3 regions of the Pseudomonas sp. AC242 genome follow, and region 3 is predicted to be linked to each of the others. Evidence: predicted binding sites of a transcription regulator. Region 3 holds the regulator's gene; each other region holds the start of a gene.
What was found. The regulator sigma-54, encoded in region 3, starts transcription at its own class of promoters, with help from an activator protein. The targets are predictions, from matches to a motif close to ANTGGCATNNANNTTGCTNT.
Positions count from the first base shown of each region.

Region 1: a site for sigma-54 is predicted at 4,030-4,049, ahead of glnK (P-II family nitrogen regulator). Genes of this name have one in related genera too.
Region 2: a site for sigma-54 is predicted at 5,191-5,210, ahead of ACZZ0A_RS05585 (circularly permuted type 2 ATP-grasp protein). Genes of this name have one in related genera too.

Region 1 is NZ_OZ409873.1:5,444,895-5,452,819, reverse strand. It holds gene ACZZ0A_RS24580 (YifB family Mg chelatase-like AAA ATPase) at 1-1,361, opposite strand, end outside; gene ACZZ0A_RS24575 (N-acetyltransferase) at 1,957-2,502, opposite strand; gene ACZZ0A_RS24570 (BRO-N domain-containing protein) at 2,699-3,217, opposite strand; gene ACZZ0A_RS24565 (accessory factor UbiK family protein) at 3,577-3,837, opposite strand; gene glnK (P-II family nitrogen regulator) at 4,251-4,589, shown strand; gene ACZZ0A_RS24555 (ammonium transporter) at 4,628-5,965, shown strand; gene ACZZ0A_RS24550 (secondary thiamine-phosphate synthase enzyme YjbQ) at 6,181-6,606, shown strand; gene sutA (transcriptional regulator SutA) at 6,709-7,035, shown strand; gene ACZZ0A_RS24540 (HAD family hydrolase) at 7,232-7,925, opposite strand, start outside.
Region 2 is NZ_OZ409873.1:1,215,884-1,223,808, forward strand. It holds gene ACZZ0A_RS05550 (long-chain-acyl-CoA synthetase) at 1-1,059, shown strand, start outside; gene ACZZ0A_RS05555 (ankyrin repeat domain-containing protein) at 1,156-1,674, shown strand; gene ACZZ0A_RS05560 (hypothetical protein) at 1,839-2,369, shown strand; gene ACZZ0A_RS05565 (PLDc N-terminal domain-containing protein) at 2,441-2,632, shown strand; gene speE (polyamine aminopropyltransferase) at 2,870-3,745, shown strand; gene ACZZ0A_RS05575 (hypothetical protein) at 3,965-4,198, shown strand; gene ACZZ0A_RS05580 (ribonuclease E inhibitor RraB) at 4,408-4,755, shown strand; gene ACZZ0A_RS05585 (circularly permuted type 2 ATP-grasp protein) at 5,243-6,652, shown strand; gene ACZZ0A_RS05590 (alpha-E domain-containing protein) at 6,665-7,615, shown strand; gene ACZZ0A_RS05595 (transglutaminase family protein) at 7,612-7,925, shown strand, end outside.
Region 3 is NZ_OZ409873.1:222,347-230,271, forward strand. It holds gene ACZZ0A_RS00895 (class II fumarate hydratase) at 1-1,302, shown strand, start outside; gene ACZZ0A_RS00900 (hypothetical protein) at 1,333-1,773, shown strand; gene ACZZ0A_RS00905 (superoxide dismutase) at 1,775-2,386, shown strand; gene ACZZ0A_RS00910 (ZIP family metal transporter) at 2,417-3,310, shown strand; gene ACZZ0A_RS00915 (HPr family phosphocarrier protein) at 3,405-3,680, opposite strand; gene rapZ (RNase adapter RapZ) at 3,696-4,553, opposite strand; gene ptsN (PTS IIA-like nitrogen regulatory protein PtsN) at 4,556-5,020, opposite strand; gene hpf (ribosome hibernation-promoting factor, HPF/YfiA family) at 5,033-5,341, opposite strand; gene ACZZ0A_RS00935 (RNA polymerase factor sigma-54) at 5,415-6,908, opposite strand; gene lptB (LPS export ABC transporter ATP-binding protein) at 7,096-7,821, opposite strand; gene lptA (lipopolysaccharide transport periplasmic protein LptA) at 7,821-7,925, opposite strand, start outside.

The sequences.
Region 1 (7,925 bases), 5.2 Mb from region 3:
CGTTCACAGGCTGATTCCAGCCACTTCTCATCGGCTGTGGATAACTTGCAGTGCCGCTTCAATCCCGGCAGATCGAGAAACGCATTGGCACAGCCCTGACGCTTCTGCTGTCGTTCGCGAGCCTCGGCCACCAACGCCGCAGCGCTGGCGCTGTCTTCTCCCGGCTTTACCTGCGGGTTCAACGCCGTCGCTTCCCGCGCCACTGTCAGGTGCAAGTCGATCCGGTCCAGCAACGGCCCCGACAGTTTGTTGCGATAGCGCTGCACCATGTCCGGCGTGCAGGAACACTTGCCACTCGGCTCGCCAAGATATCCACAGGGACACGGGTTCATCGCCGCCACCAACTGAAATCGCGCCGGGAAACGCACGCGATCCTTGGCCCGGGCAATCACGATATGCCCGGACTCCAGCGGCTCGCGCAGCACCTCCAGCACCTTGCGATCAAACTCCGGCAGTTCATCGAGAAACAGCACGCCATGGTGGGCGAGGGTAATCTCGCCGGGTTGCGGTTTCGAGCTGCCACCCACCAGTGCCGGCCCGGATGCCGAGTGGTGCGGTTGACGAAAGGGACGCTGCGGCCAATGGGTTAGCGGTGCACCACTGGCGACTGACTGAATCGCCGCGACCTCCAAAGCTTCACTCTCGGCTAGCGGCGGCAACAGTCCCGGTAGCCTACTAGCCAACAGTGTTTTCCCTGTTCCCGGCGGCCCGCTGAACAGCAAGTTATGGGCACCCGCAGCAGCAATCAGCAACGCTCGTTTCGCCGCCACTTGCCCCTGCACTTCATTCAAGTCGGGATAAGGCTTGCTAGCATGCATCAGCCCGTCGGAGACATAGGGTTCAACCGGCGTATGCCCATTGAAATGCGCCACCGCCTCCAGCAAATGATCCACCGCAAACACCTTCAACCCCGAAGCCAGACACGCCTCCTCGGCATTCGCCCGCGGCACCACCAACGCACGACCCGCCTTGCGCGCCGCCAGTGCGGCCGGCAACACCCCACGCACCGCTCGTACCGCGCCGGACAACGCCAACTCACCCAGACATTCCACATCATCCAGCGTCAGACACGGCACCTGCACACTCGCCGACAGAATCCCCAAGGCAATCGCCAGATCAAACCGCCCGCCATCCTTGGGCAAATCCGCCGGCGCAAGATTCAAGGTGATCCGCCGCGCCGGAAACTGCAGCCCGGAATTGATGATGGCGCTGCGCACCCGATCCTTGCTCTCCTTCACCGCCGCCTCGGGCAGCCCGACCATGGTCAGCGACGGCAGACCGTTGGCCAGATGGACTTCGACGGTGACAGCGGGGGCTTCCACGCCTATCTGGGCGCGACTGTGGACGATGGAGAGGGACATGGTCGTTCCTTGAGCTGAATCGGGGGGCCGCTTCCTGCGGGTTTTTGAAGGGTAGTTGAGCCGGGTTTCAGTGCTGAAATAGAGGTTTACAAGACGTATCAAGACCCGATGGGCTGTCAGTGCTTGCCTGAATTGGAGCGTTGACTCTCGCTCGGCATTGACGGATCCTCCCGCTCGAGGACTGCAACTGCGCATTCGTCGGGACTGGGCACCAGTAAAAGCTCCCCCGCATTTTTGGCAGCAGAGAAAGCTGGTTTCTCTGAAGTAGTGACGACGGGCCAGCTCGTCGGATTCTGAACCCAAGGCTGCAAAGCCAGGAGCTAAAGAATCGCTGCGACTACTCCTCCAAACACAAAAAGGCGTCCTATGGACGCCTTTTTATTTTTAACTCAGGATCTTCTACCGGCCAGCGGGCCGCTTGGCTCAAGCTCTGGCCCACATGTAACAGCAACTTCAATAAATCGCCGTTGGTTGGCTGACATATCCCCAGCCAACCGGAGTGCTTCGAGATGTAATTCAACAATCTGAAGAAGCTTCGCCTTTCGCTTTTTTGGGCTCATACGCACCTCGTGCGATTGGGTTGTTGATTTCGATGTTATTGACCGTCCACAGAAATGACAAGCCGGTTGGTCTGGTCGAATTCGAACCCCAGTTTCCGGTAGTAAAAAACAACATTCGGATCAGGGTCCTGAATCTCGATTTCTTTGCATCCTAGCGCTCGCGCATAGTGATCTGCGACAAGCAGAGCAATCGGCGCGATCCTGCCGCGAAGCGGGTGCGCCCTATCCGGATGCCCTTCCAACAGAACAATCTTTAAGCAGATAGAGCTTGCGCGCGGGGTCGCATAGCACATGCCGCAAAGAATCTGTTTGTACCATATCGCCAAATCCAGACCTTTCGCATCTTTACTTTTCCAGTCTGCAACGTCATCCCAAGGGAAAATTGTTGGCCCCTCCCAGAGTAAGTATTGCTTTATCGCTGCTGGGGTAATTGGCTCAAACTTGACCGCTGCTGCATCAATATTTGGGATTCTCGGGGCAATGTCCTTGAGAAAGAATTTGTAGGCGATCTTTCGCGAGTTTGATCTGAATGTCTGGTCACGAAGATCCGTTGCTTTGCCTTTTCTTCTCATTGTTTTCATCTGTTTGGATCTGGTCGCAGAAGATAGCCAGCAGAGAGGGGGCAGCGAAATCAGACGTGGGGGACGCGTTTTGTAGGACGTTACTTCTGTGAGTGGAGGATTTCGGAGTAGGGGGGGGGGAGATAACGAAGACACAAAAAAGGTCATTTCAGTGGTATCGCTGAAATGACCTTTGGTGAGGTTGCAGCGCAAAAATTCAGATCAATTGCAGAGCCTTTTTCCACCATGAGTTCACAACCGTGCGGTTTACCAGCTCTCGCTCCGTCACCATGTGTGGCACATCTTGTAACCGAATCCACGGCTGGTTATTCCAGTGCAACAAACTCAACGTCATGTCCGGCCAACTGAGCAAGCTGAGGTGTGGACGTTCGCTTGTGGTGGGGTGTTGGGCGTCGCGCAGGGTGGGGATGACCTGGTGGGTGAGCCATTCGCGCAGCGCTCGGTATTCGGGGCAGTAGTGGTAGACGAGGAGGGCGTAGATGCCGGATTCGCTGATCAGCAGGGCGTTTTCGATTTGGTTGTGGATGAGGGTTTTGCGGGTCTGGTATTGGTCGGGGTCGAGTTTTCGCAGCATGCGTTCGTTGAGGTAGATGTGCAGCAGGCGGCTCAGGTCTCGGGCGCAGAACCAGGGTTGGTTCTGGATGAGGAGGGCGTGGAGAGGGAGTTTGTGGCGGGTGAATATGTGCGGGGTCAGATAAGTCTCTTCTTGATTCATTGAGCAGTTCCTCTTGCTTAAGGGGCTGCCCTCAATCGTCGCCAAACGATTGGGTGGCAGTTGTACGCGGGTTGGCGAACCGGAGCAAAAGGAACCCGGCAGACCCGAAGGTCTCCCACGCACAACCGCCATGAAACGATGTGGCGGTAAATGTAGCCGCCATCATGGTTGTCGTGCGCCTTAAGCTGTTCGGGTCGCCAAACCCGCTGCTGAACATTCAGCATCGGGTGAGCTTAGAAACCTGGGCTTTTCGGCGCAATCGGACGGCGGTCATTCAGGTTGTAGGACGTTGCCGGGATGGTTGAAGGGCTGGAGATCAAAAGATCGCAGCCTTCGGCAGCTCCTACAGGGGGCGCGGATTATTCCGCGGGCGGCGTCAGCTTGGCTTCCATCTCGGCAACCTTGGCTTCAAGGCTTTCGAGGCGAGCGCGAGTACGCGCCAACACAACCATCTGGCTATCAAATTCTTCACGGCTGACCAGATCGAGTTTGCTGAAGGCACTCTGCAGCAGCATCTTGAACTGGCTTTCGATTTCGGCTTTCGGCAGCGGGGTGTCGCCGCTGAAGAGGCGGGAGGCGGTGCCGCTCAGGGCGTCGAGGAAGTCTTTGGGCGCGAGCATGGTGGATGTCCTGGAAACAATGGCCGGCAGTGTATCACGCAGTGTCTATAGTCAATCTCGTGGTCAGGGATGCACGCTTTTCGCGCAGGCGGACGGATGGCGACGCACCGTTGTTGTGCGTATCCGGATGGCGTTTTGCACGGGATGCCTTGCGGCAGCGGCCAAGGGATTGAAATCAGGGGATTTTGGCGAGATGGCAAGGTTTCTGCTTAGTCACCTTCGACCCATGCACTGATGCAGTCGCTGTGACGAATGCAGTGCGGCAGACGGAGCGGGGAGTTTCGTCAGCAGCGGTTAGCTGGCGTCAGTCGGGCAGGTAAGGCCGACGATGCGTTACAAAGCCAGGCACTGCGCTTAGACTTGAGTCGGGTTTGTTTTCCTGGGGCAAGTCCACCAATTCGGGAGAGAGTTTCATGAAGCTAGTCACTGCCATCATCAAGCCGTTCAAGTTGGACGACGTGCGCGAGTCGCTGTCCGAAATCGGCGTGCAGGGCATTACCGTTACTGAAGTCAAAGGCTTCGGCCGGCAGAAGGGTCACACCGAGCTGTATCGCGGCGCGGAATATGTGGTCGATTTTCTGCCCAAGGTGAAAATCGACGTGGCCATCGACGACAAGGATCTGGATCGGGTGATCGAGGCGATCACCAAGGCGGCCAACACCGGCAAGATCGGTGACGGCAAGATCTTCGTGGTCAATCTGGAACAGGCGATTCGCATCCGTACCGGCGAAACCGATACCGACGCGATTTAAACGCCGCCACAAACCCCAACGCCCCAGGAGAAAACAATATGACTCTGCGTAAATTCGCAGGGCTAGGAGCCCTGTTGTCCATCGTAATGCCAAGCCTTGCAATGGCGGCAGACGAAGTGGCGGCCCCAGTCCTCAATTCCGGCGACACTGCCTGGATGCTCACCTCGACGGCACTCGTGCTGTTCATGACCATCCCCGGCCTGGCGCTGTTCTACGGCGGCATGGTTCGCTCGAAAAACATTCTTTCCGTGATGATGCAGTGCTTCGCCATTACCGGTCTGATCAGCATCCTGTGGGTCATTTATGGCTACAGCATTGCGTTCGACACCACCGGCATGGAGCAGGGCGTCGTCAACTTCAACTCGTTCTTCGGCGGCATGGGCAAGGCGTTCCTCGCCGGTGTCACGCCTTCGAGCCTGACCGGCCCAGCGGCTTTGTTCCCTGAGGCGGTGTTCATCACCTTCCAGATGACCTTCGCGATCATCACTCCGGCGCTGATCGTCGGTGCGTTCGCCGAGCGGATGAAGTTCTCCGCGATGCTGATCTTCATGGGCATCTGGTTCACCCTGGTTTACGCGCCGATCGCGCACATGGTCTGGTCCGGCAACGGCGGCCTGATGTGGGACTGGGGCGTGCTCGACTTCGCGGGCGGCACCGTGGTGCACATCAACGCCGGTGTCGCCGGTCTGATTGCCTGCCTGGTGTTGGGCAAGCGTAAAGGCTTCCCGACCACCCCGATGGCTCCGCACAACCTCGGTTACACCCTGATGGGCGCGGCGATGCTGTGGGTCGGCTGGTTCGGCTTCAACGCCGGCTCCGCTGCAGCGGCCAACGGCACTGCCGGCATGGCGATGCTGGTCACTCAGATTGCTACCGCTGCTGCGGCACTGGGCTGGATGTTTGCCGAGTGGGTCACCCACGGCAAGCCAAGCGCACTGGGTATCGCATCGGGTGTGGTGGCCGGTCTGGTCGCGATTACTCCGGCTGCCGGCACCGTGGGCCCGATGGGTGCACTGGTGATCGGTCTGGCCGCAGGCGTGGTGTGCTTCTTCTGCGCCACCACTCTGAAACGCAAACTCGGTTATGACGATTCCCTGGACGCGTTCGGCGTGCACGGTATCGGCGGTATCCTCGGCGCGATCCTCACCGGTGTGTTCGCAGCTCCGGCTCTGGGTGGCTTCGGCACCGTTACCGATATCGGTGCGCAAGTCTGGATTCAGGTCAAAGGCGTGGGCTTCACGGTGATCTACACCGCGATCGTCACCTTCATCATCCTCAAGGTCCTCGACGCCGTCATGGGTCTGCGTGTGACCGAGGAAGAAGAGTCGGTTGGCCTCGATCTGGCACAACACAACGAACGCGGCTACAACCTGTAAGTACGCGCATTAAAAAACTTGCCCGGTTCGCCGGGCATTTTTTTGTCTGGAATTTGTCATTCAGAGAGCAGCTGAAAGGATTTTTCGTACTGCTTTGGTCGTGTTTACGACGGGCGTTTTTCTGCGGCCAATGGCTTACATGATTGCAGGAATATTAGGGCCTTTGTTTTTTCCCAGAGCGCGCTAGAATGCGCCCCGAACGTGCGGAGAACTGTATGTGGCAACAGACTCTGATAACCCTGCGGGCACGGCCCCGGGGCTTTCATCTGGTAACGGACGAGTTACTCGCGGGGCTGCCTGAACTCAGGGAGTGCCGGGTCGGTCTGTTGCATTTGTGGCTGCAGCATACCTCGGCGTCGTTGACCATCAACGAGAACGCCGATCCGGCGGTACGTCGCGACTTCGAACGATTTTTCAATCGTCTGATCCCACAAGGAACAGACGGCTATGAGCATAACGACGAAGGCCTGGACGACCTCCCGGCGCACTTCAAGGCCAGCGTGCTTGGCTGCCAGATCAGTCTGCCGGTTTCGGCAGGTCGCCTGGCACTGGGGACCTGGCAAGGCGTTTATCTGGGCGAGCACCGTGATCATGGCGGTGCCCGAAAAGTCCTCGCCACCTTGCACGGTGAAGGGGCATAAACCGTTGGTCACCAATGGTTACTGATTTTTTAACGGCGACTTTCGACAGTTGCCAAAGCTGGTCTATAACTAATCTGCTTTTCGCAAGTCATGAGGTAGAACATGAGCGACGATGATCTGGAAAACGACGACCTCGAAGTAGGCGACGAAGACGAGGCCGAGGAAGGTCTGGAAGCAGCAGCGGAAGACGTTGCTGACGACGATGGTGGCGACGATACGCCGGCCCCGGCTGCCAAAGGCAAAGCCAAGGCTGCGGTGTCGGTAGACGAGTTGCCGAGCATTGAAGCCAAGAACAAGGAACGCGACGCCCTGGCCAAGGCCATGGAAGAGTTCCTGTCGCGTGGCGGCAAGGTTCAGGAAGTGGAGGCCAACGTGGTCGCCGATCCGCCGAAGAAGCCGGACAACAAGTACGGCAGCCGCCCTATCTGAGGCGTGCCGCTGGCTTGCTGAAAAGGCCCGCCGTCGCTGCGGGCTTTTTCATGGGCGAAAGAAAAATTTGAAGGCGATGCAGACCCTGTGGGAGCTGGCTTGCCAGCGATGGCGGCCTGTCAGACAACATTGATGTGGAATGTGCTGGCCTCATCGCTGGCAAGCCAGCTCCCACAGGGAATGATGGAAATCAGGGTCAGTGTTGGGCATTCCAGCGTGCGAGCACGGCTGGCAAATCGCTCAGGCTACGAATCTCGGCATCCGGCAAGCGATCCGCTTCCCAGGCCTTGCCCGCCGGGTTGAACCATATCGCCCGCAACCCCGCCTGCTGTGCCCCGGCAATGTCATCGCCCGGATGATCACCGATGTGCACAGCGGTTTCGGCGGTGGCGCCACCGCGTTGCAGAGCCTCATGAAAAAGCCGCGCATCCGGTTTGGCGATGCCGATATCTTCCGCGCAAAGCGCAAACTTGAAGTAATCCGCCAGCCCTAACCGGCGTACATCGGCATTGCCATTAGTGACAACGCCGAGCGAGTAATGATTGGCGAGAATCTCCAGCACCGGCTCGACTTCAGGAAAAACTTCGATCTGATGCCGTGCATGCAGAAACACTTCAAAGCCCTTGTCTGCCAGGTCGGTTGCTTCACCATGGGCGTAACCAGCGTCTTCCATCGCATGAAACAACACCCGCCGACGCAGAGCGCTGATCCGATGCTTGAGTCCCGGCTCGCCGGCCAACACCCGCTCACGAATCGCCCACAAATGCTCCACCGGCACCGCGCCCAGATTCGGCGCATGTTCGCTCAGCCATTCGCGCAATATCGCTTCGGCACTGACGATCACCGGGGCGGTGTCCCACAAGGTGTCGTCGAGGTCGAAGGTGATCAAC
Region 2 (7,925 bases), 990 kb from region 3:
TTGCCGCTGTACCACGCCACCGGTCTCTGCGTGTGCTGGGGCTCGGCGGTCAATGGCGCCTCGGGTTTCGCGATCCGCCGCAAGTTCAGCGCCAGTCAGTTCTGGAACGACGTACGCCGCTACCGCGCGACCACCATTGGCTACGTCGGCGAATTGTGCCGTTATCTGGTCGATCAACCGGCCAGCGCCGATGACAGTCGTCACGATGTGCGCAAGATGATCGGCAACGGCTTGCGCCCGGGTGCCTGGGCTGAGTTCAAAACGCGTTTCGGCGTCGCTCACATCTGTGAGCTGTACGCGGCGAGCGACGGCAACATCGGGTTCACCAACATTCTCAACTTCGACAACACCATCGGTTTCTCGCTGATGGCCTGGGAGTTGGTCGCCTACGACCATGAAAGCGGCGAGCCGCTGCGCAGCGCCGACGGTTTCATGCGCAAGGTTGGCAAGGGCGAGCAGGGCTTGCTGCTGGCGCGGATCGACGAAAAGGCGCCGCTGGACGGTTACACCGATCCGCAAAAAACCGCCAAGGTTGTCCTTCACGACGTGTTTAGCAAAGGCGATCGGTTTTTCAACACTGGCGATTTGTTGCGCAACATCGGTTTCGGCCACGCACAATTTGTTGATCGGCTCGGTGATACCTACCGCTGGAAGGGCGAAAACGTTTCGACCACTGAAGTCGAAAACCTTCTGCTGCAACACCCGCAGATTTCCGAGGCGGTGGCCTATGGCGTGGAGATCCGCAACACCAACGGCCGCGCCGGCATGGCGGCGATCACGCCGGCGGAATCCCTCGCGACCCTGGATTTCGCCGAGTTGCTGACCTTTGCCCGGGAGCGCATGCCGGCCTACGCCGTACCGTTGTTTCTGCGAGTGAAGGTAAAAATGGAAACCACCGGCACGTTCAAATACCAGAAAACCCGATTGAAAAATGAAGGCTTCGACCCCGGCCAGGCGGGCGATGACCCGATTTACGCTTGGCTGCCTGGCACGCAGACTTACGTTCGAGTTACCCATGAGGTATTGGCGGAAATTCATCAGGGCAAGCATCGTTATTGAATCTGGCTATGGCGCGACTTGAGAAAAAGGGGGTGACAGCCAGCGCCTCGCTCGGGAAACTGTCGACTTTCCGATAGACCGAAAGTGGAGTTGCCCATGTCCGACCAAAGCCGCCAGATGACCCCTGAAGAAGCTGCCGAATTCACCGAGCAGGTTTTCAACAAGGCGCGCGACGGTGATGCCGAGATGCTTGATCGCCTGGTCACGGCCGGTTTGCCGGTCAACCTGAAGAACAGCAAGGGCGACACGTTGTTGATGTTGGCCAGCTATTACGGCCATGTCGATGCAGTGCAAGTGCTGCTTAAACACAAGGCCGATCCGGAAATGCGCAATGGCAACGGCCAGAGCCCGATTGCCGGTGCGGCGTTCAAGGGCGATCTGGCGGTGGTCAAGGCGTTGGTCGAGGCGGGCGCCGAGATCGAAGGCTCGTCGTTTGATGGTCGTACGGCGCTGATGATGGCGGCGATGTTCAATCGTGTGGAAATCGTTGATTACCTGATCAGCAAAGGCGCAAATCCGCAAGCCAAGGATGCCAATGGCGTCACGGCGCTGGATGCGGCCCGCACGATGGGCGCGGTTGATACCACCGCGCAGCTGGAAAAACTGTTGGGTTGATTAGATCAAAAGATCGCAGCCTGCGGCAGCTCCTACGATGATGCGTTCGCCGTCTGTTTCGCGGACGATGCTGAGTCGGTAGGGAACTGCCGAAGGCTGCGATCTTTTGCTTTGTGCGCTATCCTCCGCGCCCTCAAATTTCACCTTCCACAGGATCCGCCCTCATGAAAGCCGCACTCGTCGAACTCATCAGCAAAATCAGCTCCGGCTGCATGGGCGAGGACGAGATCCTGAAAGTGGCCGATGAAGCCGCGCAAGCCTACGCCGATGCCGGTGCTTTTCTGACCGCCAACCCGGACATCAACTATGACGACACCTTCCCGATCCCGTTGGGTGAGTGGGTCGTCGTCGGCAGCCTGCCGGAAACCGTGCTGTTCCAGGCTGACACCTACGTTGACCTGTTCGCGCAGATCGTCGCCTCGTTCGGTCCGGGTGTGGATTTCAACCTCAAGCCCAAGCAACTGGCCAAGACCGAAGCGCTGGTCGCACTCAACCGCATCCAGGTGCAGATGAGCAGCATGAACAAGGAAAACGGCGGCTACACGCTGATGAACTTCAGCCAGTTGCTCGACGACGAACTGCAAATGGTGCTGGTCTTCGGCAACGACGTGCCACGGGTGCTAGAACTGTGCGCCGAAGTCGGCATCGCCGCCGCGCCATCGCTCGAAGCGTTGAAGATCGCCGTTCACGTCTGAGTGCAATAAAAAGGAACCCTGCGCGCGACCGTCTATCCTAAAAGTGCATGCCACTATTCTGGAGCGACACCATGGGTTCCACGTTCAACGGTCTGATTGGCCTGATCATCCTTGCCCTCGACATCTGGGCCATCATCAACGTGTTGAAAAGCGGCGCGACCACCGGGATGAAAATCGTCTGGGTGCTGCTGATCATCCTCCTGCCGGTACTGGGCCTGATCATCTGGGCAATCGCCGGACCACGCGGCAACGTGCGGATCTAGCCACAAACTTCGTGAGCATCCCAAAACCTGTGGGAGCTGGCTTGCCAGCGATAGGATCACTGCGGTGTCACTGATGAACCGAGTTGACCCTATCGCTGGCAAGCCAGCTCCCACAAGGATTGTGGTGGGCCGATGAAGTGAGGTTCGACCTGTCATCTTCGGCAACGTAGAATGCGCGCCTTTCCCGGGCAATCGTCCCCACGATTGACGCCCGCGCATTCATCGGAGCACTTGACCATGACCGTTACCCAAACCAGCGAGTACCTGGAAACCCTCTACGAAGGCTACGGCCAGCGTTTTCGCATGGAAAAACTGCTGCACGAAGTGCGCACCGAACACCAGCACCTGGTGATTTTCCAGAACCCGCGCATGGGCCGGGTCATGGCGCTGGACGGCGTGATCCAGACCACCGAAGCCGACGAATTCATCTACCACGAAATGCTCACTCACGTGCCGATCCTCGCCCACGGTAGCGCCAAGCGTGTGCTGATCATCGGCGGCGGTGACGGCGGTATGCTGCGCGAAGTGACCAAGCACGCCGGTGTCGAGCACATCACCATGGTCGAGATCGATGGCACCGTGGTCGACATGTGCAAAGAGTTCCTGCCGAACCACTCCAGCGGCGCCTACGACGATCCACGTCTGAACCTGGTGATCGACGACGGCATGCGTTTCGTCGCCACCACCACGGAAAAATTCGACGTGATCATCTCCGACTCCACCGATCCGATCGGCCCGGGTGAAGTGCTGTTCTCGGAAAACTTCTATCAGGCCTGCCATCGTTGCCTGAACGAGGGCGGCATCCTCGTGACCCAGAACGGCACGCCGTTCATGCAGATCGACGAAGTGAAAACCACCGCCGGTCGCCTGAACAGTCTGTTCCCGGACTGGCACTTCTACCAAGCGGCCGTACCGACCTACATCGGTGGCTCGATGACTTTCGCCTGGGGCTCGACCAACCCGGCTTACCGCAAGCTGAGCCGTGAAACCCTGCAACAGCGCTTCATTGGCAGCGGTATCGTCACCCGCTACTACAACCCGGAAATCCACATCGGCGCGTTTGCCTTGCCGCAGTACGTGCTGCAGGCGATCAACAAGCCAAGCAACGACTGAATAATCGCTGCAAGTCTTGTAGGAGTGAGCCTGCTCGCGATTACGGTTTGTCTACCAACATCAGCGTTGGATGAGAAATCGCTATCGCGAGCAGGCTCACTCCTACAGTAAATGTCGTTTTTTTCATCTTTGTCCGCTGTAATCCTTTTGAACCAACTTTCGGCGCATACAGTCGAGATAGGTGTAAGCCCATTTGCGGGTTTGATCGAGGAGGCACCGATGCAAAAGTGGAAAGTCACTTTCGTGGACGATCATGGTGAAATTGTCGATGAGGTGTTCGAGCGCGCGGAATGCCCCAGTGACGATGAGGCCGCTCGATTGATCAAAGCACGGCTTCTGCCCGTCGCCGCCGAACTGGACCTGAACGATCTGGAAGGGCGTACCGCCGATGCTGGCGTGAAAAGTCTGAAAACCCAGAACAGCATTGAAATCCGCAGCATCACTCCCATCTGACATTCTTCCTGTCACCTTTCACACCAGGCCTTGGCAGCAGCTCTAACTTGGGGCTACTCTGCAAGCGAGATCAGCGAACGGATCGCTAAGGTCTGGTCTTGTCAGCTACATGCTTGTTCCCGCGTGCAACCACGTTGCCGTAGTACTTTGGCCAAAGGCCCGGGGCGGGAATACGGAAAGTCTATCCATCTATGCGAGGGGGACGATTCATGAGCACAGCCTATCAAGAAGACATCAGCAGCAATGTTCTGCGCCGCATGAAAGAAGGCGGTTTCGATTTTTCCCGATTCCATCCCATCGAGTTCTACGCCATTTTCCCGGACGAGGAGCGGGCGCGCAGGGCGGCAGGCAAATTTCGCGGTGAATCCATCAATGCCCAGGTCAGCGTGCGTGATGACGGTGCGTGGGCGCTGGAATTAAGCAAAGTGATGTATGCGACGTATGACGATATTGGCGACTTCGAGCAGGGATTCTCTGCCGTGGTTGAACCTCTGGGCGGCATTATCGAAGGCTGGGGTGTGAAACAGGAGGTGCGCAACCGCCACCGTTTGAACTGATCTCTGGTTTCATTTGTTGAACAACGGCTGACCTTCGGGTTGGCCGTTGTCATTTCCGGCGTAAGCGAAATGCTCTGGCAAAACCCTGAAACAAGAAACCGAGGCAAAAAAAAGCCACCGGAGAGGGTGGCTAAAAGGGAAGACCGATAAGGAGAGGAAACCGGTCAGGGTTACAGCGGGGCGGGCTGCCGAGGCAAGCCCAATCAGTTGAGCTGGGCGCTTCGTGACGTTGTAGTCGGCGAAGTTTTGCAGCGAATGCGCGGATTATCCGCAGGCAGCGCCGGGCAGTGAAATCAACTCTGACTATGCTGGTGATAGGCGATGCAGTGCGTCGCAATGAAGCGGGGGCAATCCGGTTGGGGCATTTGCCGCACAGGAATGGTGCGGTGCCTGCGGCGTGTATTTCCAACCGATTGAAATCAAAGCGTTTATGCCGATGGCACGGGCCTTGCGAAGGCCTGTATGTCCGGGTGACAAGGAGTACGGCATGATCCGCACCTATTTTGATGAGATGTACGATGCCGGCGGCCAGGTTCGCCCGCATTATCGGGAGTTCGCCCGCTGGCTGGCCGATACGCCAGACGAACTGCTGGCCCAGCGGCGACGCGAGGCCGATCTGCTGTTCCATCGCGCCGGCATCACCTTCACGCTCTATGGCGACGAGCAGGGCACTGAGCGACTGATTCCTTTCGACACCATCCCGCGCAGCATCCCTGCCAGTGAGTGGCGGATCGTCGAGCGTGGCTGCATCCAGCGGGTCAAGGCGTTGAACATGTTCCTCGCCGACCTCTATCACGAGCAGCGCATTATCAAGGCCGGGATCATTCCCGCCGAACAGGTGCTGGCCAACGAGCAATACCAGTTGGCGATGCAAGGCCTGGATCTGCACCGCGATATCTATTCGCACATCTCCGGCGTCGATCTGGTGCGCGACGGCGACGGCACCTATTACGTGCTCGAAGACAACCTGCGTACGCCGAGCGGCGTCAGCTACATGCTCGAAGACCGCAAGATGATGATGCGCCTGTTCCCGGAGCTGTTCGCCGCCCAGCGCATCGCACCGATCGATCATTACCCGAACCTGTTGCTCGACACCCTTAAAAGCTCCAGCCCGATTGATGACCCAAGCGTGGTGGTGCTGACGCCGGGGCGCTTCAACAGCGCGTTCTTCGAGCACGCGTTTCTCGCGCGGGAAATGGGCGTTGAACTGGTCGAGGGTGCGGACCTGTTTGTGCGTGACGACAAGGTCTTCATGCGCACCACCGACGGCCCGAAAGCGGTGGACGTGATTTATCGCCGCCTCGACGACGCGTTCCTCGATCCGCTGGCGTTCAATCCCGACTCGATGCTCGGCGTGCCGGGGCTGCTGTCGTCCTATCGCTCTGGCAACGTGGTGCTGGCCAACGCCATCGGCACCGGTGTGGCGGACGACAAATCGGTATACCCGTTTGTCACCGACATGATCCGTTTCTACCTCGATGAAGAGCCGATCCTGAAGAACGTGCCGACCTGGCAGTGCCGCAACCCGTCTGAACTTTCCCATGTGCTGGCCAATCTTCCAGATCTGGTGGTCAAGGAAACTCAGGGGTCCGGCGGGTACGGGATGTTGGTGGGGCCGGCATCGACGAAAGCGGAAATCGATGCCTTCCGCGAACGCATCAAGGCCAAGCCCCATGCGTACATCGCGCAACCGACGCTGTCGCTGTCGACCTGTCCGACCTTTGTCGAAAACGGCGTTGCGCCGCGCCATATCGACTTGCGCCCGTTTGTCTTGTCCGGGCGCGAAACCCGCGTGGTGCCCGGTGGTTTGACCCGTGTGGCACTGCGTGAAGGCTCCCTGGTGGTGAATTCCTCCCAGGGCGGCGGTACCAAGGACACCTGGGTGGTCGAGGATTGAAGGAAGCTTGCCATGTTAAGTAGAACTGCCTCGGATCTGTATTGGATGTCGCGTTACCTGGAGCGGGCGGAAAACCTCGCACGGATGCTCGACATCAGTTATTCGCTGTCGCTGATGCCGCAGGACGGTCGCGGTGATGGTCTGCACGAATTGGCCATGCCGCTGCTGATTACCGGCACCCTCGACGATTACCTGGAGCGTCACGGCGCGTTGCATGCCGAACGGCTGCTGCACTTCTTCGCCCTCGATGCGGCCAATCCGGCGAGCATCTACAGTTGCCTCGGTGCAGCGCGAGCCAGTGCACACGCGGTTCGCGGACGCATCACGGCGGACATGTGGGAGAACATCAATGCGACGTGGCTGGAGATTCGCGGAATCGCCGAACAGGGTCTCAGTCGCTATGGCATGAGCCGTTTCTGCGAGTGGATCAAGGAACGTTCGCACCTGTTCCGTGGTGCGTCGTACGGCACAATCATGCGCAACGATGCGTTTCGTTTTATTCGTCTCGGGACGTTTATCGAGCGTGCGGACAACACCTTGCGACTGCTCGATGCCCGTTACGAAATGGCTGGCGATCAGGCCGAAGCGGTCAGCGACGGCACGGCCCACGCCTATTACCAGTGGAGTGCCTTGCTGCGTGCCTTGTCGTCATTCGAGGCCTACACCGAAATCTACCGTGATGCGCCGGGCGCCAGACATGTCGCCGAGTTGCTGCTGTTGCGTGCCGACGTACCGCGTTCACTGCGTGCCTGCACCGAAGAGATCGATCAGATCCTCGCGCAACTGCCCGGCGCCAATGGCCGTCCGGCTCAACGTCTGGCGGCAGAGATGGATGCGCGCCTGCGCTACACCGGCATCAACGAAATTCTCGAGGAAGGCCTGCACGCCTGGCTGACCGAATTCATCCCGCTGGTGCGCCAGTTGGGTAACGCCATTCACAGTTCCTACCTGGAGGCTGCATGAGACTTTCCATTAGCCACGAGACCACCTATCACTACGAAGATCAGGTGCGGGCGAGCATCCAGTACCTGCGACTGACCCCCCACGACAGCGAGCGTCAGCACGTGTTGAGCTGGCAACTCGATCTGCCGCGCCCGGTGCGCGCGCAGCTCGATCCGTTCGGCAATATTCTGCACGTGCTGACCATGGACGAGCCGCACGAAGCGATCATCATCGGCGCGCGCGGGCAGGTCGATATCGATGAGCTGCGTGAGGCGGAGCATGAGAGCCAGTCGGCGTTGCCGTTTCTGCGTTTTACCCGATTGACCGAGGC
Region 3 (7,925 bases):
ACCCAGCGCGCAGTGGATAACTTCCCGATCAGCGGCAAACCGATGCCGACGCAATTCATTCGCGCACTGATCCTCGCCAAAGCCGCCGCCGCGCGCGCCAACGTTGAACTCAACCAGATCACAGCCGCGCAGGGCAAAGCCATCAGCGACGCCGCGCAAGGCCTGCTCGAAGGCGATTTCATGCGGCATTTCCCGGTGGATATCTTCCAGACCGGTTCCGGCACCAGTTCCAACATGAACGCCAATGAAGTGATTGCCACTCTCGCCAGTCGCCTGCTCGATGAGCCAGTGAATGCCAATGATCACGTCAACTGCGGCCAGAGCAGCAACGACATCATCCCGACCACCATCCACGTCAGCGCCGCGCTGGCCCTGCACGAACAATTGCTGCCGGCGCTGCTGCACCTGGTGCAAGTGATCGAGCGCAAAGCCGGGCAAGTGCATCATCACGTCAAAACCGGCCGCACGCATTTGATGGACGCCATGCCGGTGCGCATGAGCCAGGTGCTCAACGGCTGGGCGCAGCAAATCAAAGCCAACATCGCTCACCTGCAGGATTTGCTGCCAAGCCTGCAATCCCTGGCGCAGGGTGGCACGGCGGTCGGCACTGGGATCAACGCACATCCTGAATTCGCCGCGCGTTTCAGTCGTCAGCTCAGCCAACTGACCGACGTGCAATTCACCTCGGGCAAGGATCTGTTCGCGCTGATTGGCTCGCAGGACACCGCCGTCGCCGTCTCCGGTCAGCTAAAAGCCACCGCTGTGTCGTTGATGAAAATCGCCAACGACCTGCGCTGGATGAATTCCGGCCCGCTCGCCGGTCTCGGCGAAATCGAACTGGAAGCCCTGCAACCGGGCTCGTCGATCATGCCGGGCAAGGTCAATCCGGTGATCCCGGAAGCCACCGCCATGGTCGCCGCGCAAGTCATCGGTAACGATTCGGTGATCACTGTCGCCGGCCAGTCGGGCAATTTCGAACTCAACGTGATGCTGCCGATCATCGCGCAAAACCTGTTGAGCAGCATCGAACTGCTGGCCAACTCCAGCCGTCTGCTCGGCGACAAGGCCATCGCCAGCTTCAAGGTCAACGAGTCGCGCCTGAAAGAGGCGCTATCACGCAACCCGATTCTGGTCACCGCGCTCAACCCGATTATCGGTTACCAGAAAGCCGCCGAGATCGCCAAGCAGGCCTACAAGGAAGGCCGCGCGGTGATCGACGTCGCACTGGAACACACCGACCTGTCGCGCAGCCAACTGGAAGAGTTGCTCAACCCCGAGAAACTCACCGCCGGCGGCGTGTAAACCCTGCAACCGCTTTGGAGGAGGCTCACCATGGAGCACTGGAAACGCACGATCGAACGGGCCAATCGCTGCTTCATGCTGGGCGAATTGATCGACGCCCGTGAGGCTTATCTGCAAGCTCTGGCCCTGGCGCAAGTGTTGTTCGAACGCTGGGCCGATGCCGACGAAGCGGTGGCGGCCTGCGTCATCTCCCATCACAACCTGGCGGATCTGCACTTGCGCCTGAACCAGCCGGAGGAGAGTGCCGAATACCTCTGCGCCATCCACCAACGGCTGTTGCAGACCATGCAGGACGAACGTCAGCGCCTTGCATTACGTGAAGCGGCGCTGCGCCAGAGCAGCAAGACCTACGTCGAGCTGCTGAATTTCATCAGTGAACACGGCGAATACCCGCGCACCCAGCGCCTGCTGCACCCGGATACCGGCAATGCGCGCCGCGCGCCTGTCCCACATCACCATGGAGTCCATTGAAATGGCTTTTACCTTGCCTGCCTTGCCTTACGCCTACGACGCCCTCGAACCGCATATCGATGCGCAGACCATGGAGATTCACTACACCAAGCATCACCAGACCTACATCAACAACCTCAACGCCGCCGTAGAAGGCACTGAATATGCGGAGTGGCCGGTAGAAAAACTGGTCGCCAGCGTTAAGGATCTGCCGGAAAAACTCCGTGCGGCCGTGATCAATCAGGGCGGCGGTCACGCCAACCACTCGCTGTTCTGGGAAGTGATGGTGCCGAGCGGCGGCGGTAAACCGGATGGCGCGCTGGCCAAGGCGATTGATGAGCAACTGGGTGGTCTCGACAGCTTCAAGGAAGCCTTCACCAAAGCCGCACTGACCCGATTCGGCAGCGGCTGGGCCTGGCTCAGTGTGACGCCCGAGAAAAAGCTGATCGTGGAGAGCAGCGGCAATCAGGACAGTCCGCTGATGAACGGCAACACGCCGATTCTCGGTCTCGACGTGTGGGAGCACGCCTATTACCTGCGTTATCAGAACCGTCGTCCGGAATACATCAGCGCGTTCTACAACGTGATCAATTGGCCTGAAGTTGCTGCGCGCTATCACGCCGCACTGGTTTAAGTCTTTTATAAAAACAATCCAAGGCTGACTATGGGCACTGAAACACTGGCGATCGGAAGTGGGCGTATGTTTCGCTACGCAGTGGGCTCGCTATTGCTGTTGGCGGGCATGACCTTGCTGGTTGCCCACGGACTGGAATGGCTGAATCTGGAACCGAGACTGTCACGGGCGCTTCAGGGCGGCGCGATCTGCGCCCTCGGCACGGCGCTTGGCGCTGTTCCGGTGCTGGTGATTCGGCGCATGCCGCAGGCACTCAGTGACACCTTGCTGGGATTTGGCGCGGGGGTGATGCTGGCGGCGACGGCGTTTTCGCTGATCGTGCCGGGCATTGCCGCCGCCGAAAATCTGGGTCTGACACCTTGGTCATCCAGCGGCCTGATTTGCTTCGGCATCATGCTCGGTGCATTCGGTCTGTATTTGGTTGATCGTCAGTTATCCGGAGCTTCGCCGGAAATGTTGGTCGGCACACCTGAGCATCCGGTAATTGCGCCGCGTATCTGGCTGTTCGTGTTCGCCATCATTGCCCATAACATCCCGGAAGGTATGGCCGTCGGCGTTTCCGCCGGCGGCGGCATGCCGGATGCGGACAGTCTGGCCATGGGCATCGCTTTGCAGGATGTACCGGAAGGTCTGGTGATTGCCTTGGTGCTGGCCGGGGCGGGGATGTCGCGGATCAAGGCGTTTCTGATCGGCGCGGCGTCTGGTCTGGTTGAACCGGTGTTTGCACTGTTGTGTGCCTGGCTGGTCAGTCTGGCGCAGGTGTTGTTGCCGTTAGGTCTGGCGCTCGCGGCAGGGGCGATGTTGCTGGTAGTGACCCACGAAGTGATTCCCGAGTCGCGACGCAATGGTCATGACAAGCTGGCCAGTCTTGGTTTGCTGATCGGGTTTTGTCTGATGATGGTGATGGATACGGCGTTGGGTTGAAGCAGAGCAAAAGATCGCAGGCTGCGGCAGTTCCTGCAGGGAACGCATTCCAGTGTAGGAGCTGCCGCAGGCTGCGACTTTATGATTTTGGCTGTCAGCCGCCTTCGTCGAAGTAGTTGTTGATCAACGCCACCAGCGCATCCAGGGCTTCCTGTTCCTGATGCCCTTCAGTACTCAGATAGATTTTGGTGCCCTTGCCAGCCGCCAGCATCATCATCGCCATGATGCTTTTGCCATCAATCGTGGTCTCTGGTGTACGACCCACTCTGATCGTGCAATCCGGATACTGCCCGGCCACTCCAACAAACTTGGCCGATGCGCGGGCATGCAGGCCCAGCTTGTTGATGATTTCGATTTCCAGAGCAGGCATCGCGGTGTGAATCCTTTAAGTGAGGTCGCGGTGGCGAACCTGGACGTTCTTCAGGGTTTTCTGCAGGGCCTGACCCAGGCGTTCGGTCAGGTAGACGGAGCGGTGATGCCCGCCGGTGCAGCCAATGGCAATGGTGACGTAGGCACGGTTGCTCGCGGCGAAGCGCGGCAGCCACTTGTGCAGGTAAGTGAAAATGTCCTGGAACATTTCTTCGACCTCTGGCTGCGCCGCGAGGTACTCAGCCACCGGCGCATCGAGACCTGATTGCGCGCGCAGTTCCGGCTTCCAGTACGGATTGGGCAGGCAGCGCACATCGAATACCAGATCCGCGTCGACCGGCATGCCGCGCTTGAAGCCGAAGGACTCGACCAGAAATGCGGTCCCCGGCTCCGGCTGGTTCAGCAGGCGCAGCTTGATGCTGTCGCGCAGCTGATACAGGTTCAGATTGGTGGTGTTGATCTTCAGGTCCGCGAGGTCGGCAATCGGGCCGAGCAGGGCGGTTTCATCCTGGATCGCCTCGGCCAGCGAGCGGTTGGCGTTGCTCAGTGGATGGCGACGGCGAGTCTCGGAGAAACGCTTGAGCAGGGTTTCTTCGTCGGCGTCCAGATACAGAACGTCGCACTGGATGTGCTTTCCCCGGACATCTTCAAGCAGCTCCGGAAAGCGCGTCAGGTGGCTCGGCAGGTTGCGCGCATCGATGGACACGGCCACCAGCGGTTGCGCCAGCTCAGTGTGAATCAGCGCGCGTTCGGCCAGTTCCGGCAGCAAGCCTGCAGGAAGGTTGTCGATGCAGTAATAGCCGTTGTCCTCAAGGACATCCAGAGCCGTACTTTTACCCGAGCCGGAACGGCCGCTGACGATGATCAAGCGCATGATTAATGCCCGTTCTGCTCGTCCAGGACAACCTGATACAAGGCTTCGTTGCTCGCGGCGCTGCGCAGCTTATCGCGCACGTCCTTGCGGTCGAGCATGCTGGCGATCTGACGCAGCAACTCCAGGTGCGCATCGGTGGCGGCTTCCGGGACCAGCAGTACGAACAGCAGGTCAACCGGAGCGCCATCAATGGCGTCGAAATCGATTGGCGTATCAAGGTGCATCAAGGCGCTGATAGGCGACTGGCAACCCTTGAGACGGCAGTGAGGAATGGCGATGCCGTTACCAAAACCGGTGGAGCCGAGTTTTTCACGGGCAATCAACGCCTCGAAGACATCTTGCATCTCCAGATCCGGCACTTCGCGGGCGATCAGGTTGGCAATTTGTTCGAGGGCTTTCTTTTTACTGCCGCCCGGCACGTTCACGAGGGAACGGCCGGGGGTCAGGATGGTTTCAAGTCGGATCATGGATTAGGGATGTTAACGACCGGTAGCGCCCTGAAGGAGGCTCTGGGTCTTTTCCTTATGCTTTTTGAGTTGGCGATCCAGCTTGTCGGTCAGTGAGTCGATCGCAGCATACATATCAGTATCTTCTGCGTTAGCGACCACTTCGCTGCCGGGTATATGCAAGGTGGCTTCAATTTTCTGCTTCAGCTTTTCGACGCACATCGTGACTTGCACGTTGGTGATCTTGTCGAAATGTCGCTCCAGTCGTTGGAGTTTTTCCTCGATGTAGGAACGCAGAGGTTGGGTCACTTCCAGTTGGTGTCCACTGATGTTGACTTGCATACAGCTTCTCCTTCGTTGCCAGTGCATAAAGCGGCAGGCCGAAAAGCCTGCCACTGGAACGCTGTAACGTGGCTTACATCAACCGCTTGCGTTCGCTCGAAGGCGCGATCCCGAGGGATTCGCGGTACTTGGCGACGGTGCGGCGAGCCACCTGAATGCCTTGTGCCTCCAGTAAACCAGCGATCTTGCTGTCACTCAACGGCTTTTTCTGATTTTCCGCTGCAACCAGTTTTTTGATGATCGCGCGGATCGCTGTGGACGAGCATTCGCCGCCTTCGGAGGTGCTGACGTGGCTGGAGAAAAAGTATTTCAACTCATAAATACCGCGCGGGGTATGCATGAATTTCTGTGTGGTCACCCGTGAAATCGTTGATTCGTGCATGCCGACCGCTTCGGCGATGTCATGCAGGACCAGCGGCTTCATGGCTTCGTCGCCGTACTCCAGAAAACCGCGCTGATGCTCGACGATCTGGGTGGCAACTTTCATCAGGGTTTCGTTGCGGCTCTGCAGGCTCTTGATGAACCAGCGGGCTTCCTGCAACTGATTGCGCATGAAGGTGTTGTCGGCGCTGGTGTCGGCGCGACGCACGAAACCGGCGTACTGGGCATTGACGCGCAGGCGTGGCACCGACTCCTGATTGAGCTCGACCAGCCAGCGCTCGTTGTCCTTGCGCACGATAACGTCAGGGACAACATATTCGGCTTCAGTCGACTCGATTTGCGAGCCTGGGCGCGGATTCAGGCTCTGCACCAGTTCGATGACCTGACGCAGTTCGTCTTCCTTGAGCTTCATGCGACGCATCAACTGGCTGTAGTCGCGGCCGCCGAGCAGGTCGATGTAATCGCTGACCAGACGCTTGGCTTCAGCCAGCCAAGGCGTCTTGGCTGGCAGCTGGCGCAATTGCAGCAGCAGGCATTCGCCGAGGTTGCGGGCGCCGATGCCGGCTGGTTCAAATTGTTGAATGCGGTGCAGGACGGCTTCGATTTCGTCCAGTTCGATGTCCAGTTCCGGATCGAACGCCTCGAGGATCTCTTCGAGGGTTTCATCCAGGTAGCCCTGATTGTTGATGCAATCGATCAGGGTGACGGCGATCAGGCGATCGGTGTCGGACATCGGTGCAAGGTTCAGTTGCCACAGCAGATGGCTTTGCAGGCTCTCGCCGACGGAGGTGCGTGTGGTGAAGTCCCACTCGTCATCGTCGCTGCTCGGCAGGCTGCTGGCACTGGTCTGGTAGACGTCTTCCCAGGCGGTGTCGACCGGAAGCTCGTTGGGGATGCGCTCGTTCCATTCGCCCTCCTCGAGGTTGTCCACCGTCGGGGCAGTTTCCTGATAGGACGGTTCCTGGATTTCGGTGGCGGGCTTCTGTTCGGCGTTGTCGGCCATGGGGTCGGAATTGTCGAAGTCGTCGCCTTCTTCCTGGCGTTCGAGCATCGGATTGGATTCCAGAGCCTCCTGGATTTCCTGTTGCAGATCCAGGGTCGACAATTGGAGCAGACGGATGGCCTGTTGCAGCTGCGGTGTCATCGTCAGCTGCTGGCCCATTCTCAAGACTAGCGATGGTTTCATGGCAGGGGCTTAACACCTTATTCGCCGGCGCTATGCGCCATCCACTACAGGGCGCCGAAGCGCCAAACTTAAGCAAATTATATGCCTGAAACTGAAGTGTTTGCCTAGAGCGCTGTAACAATTAAAGCGTATTAAATCCTGCTTGAATCGATACAGCGCCCGGGCGGCGCACCGGGCACTGTTGCGCTTACAGGCGGAACTCGTGGCCCAGATACACTTCCTTGACCAGATCGTTGGCCAGGATGGTTTCTGCATCGCCCTCGGCAATCAACTGACCGTCGTTGACGATGTAAGCGGTTTCGCAGATGTCCAGCGTCTCACGGACGTTGTGGTCGGTGATCAGTACACCAATGCCCTTGGCCTTGAGGTGGTGGATGATCTGCTTGATGTCGCCGACCGAAATCGGGTCGACACCGGCGAACGGTTCGTCGAGCAGGATGAATTTCGGTGCCGTTGCCAGCGCGCGAGCGATTTCCACACGGCGGCGTTCACCACCGGACAGGCTCATGCCGAGGTTGTCGCGGATGTGACTGATGTGGAATTCCTGCAGCAGGTTTTCCAGCTCTTTGCGACGGCCGGCCTTGTCGAGCTCCTGGCGGGTCTCGAGGATGGCCATGATGTTGTCGGCCACCGACAGTTTGCGGAAGATCGACGCTTCTTGCGGCAGATAGCCGATACCGGCCTTGGCACGACCGTGCATCGGCTGGTGGCTGACGTCCAGATCATCGATCAGCACGCGACCCTGATCGGCCTGTACCAGGCCGACGATCATGTAGAAGCAGGTCGTCTTGCCGGCGCCGTTCGGGCCGAGCAGGCCGACGATCTGGCCGCTGTCGATCGACAGGCTGACATCACGCACGACCTGGCGGCTTTTATAGGCCTTGGCCAGGTGCTGAGCTTTCAGAGTTGCCATTACTGGGTTTTCTCGTCGGTTTTCTTCTTCGGCTGGATCACCATGTCGATGCGCGGACGCGCCTCGGTAACCTTGCTGCCGGTAGCGCGACCGGCGCTGGCCAG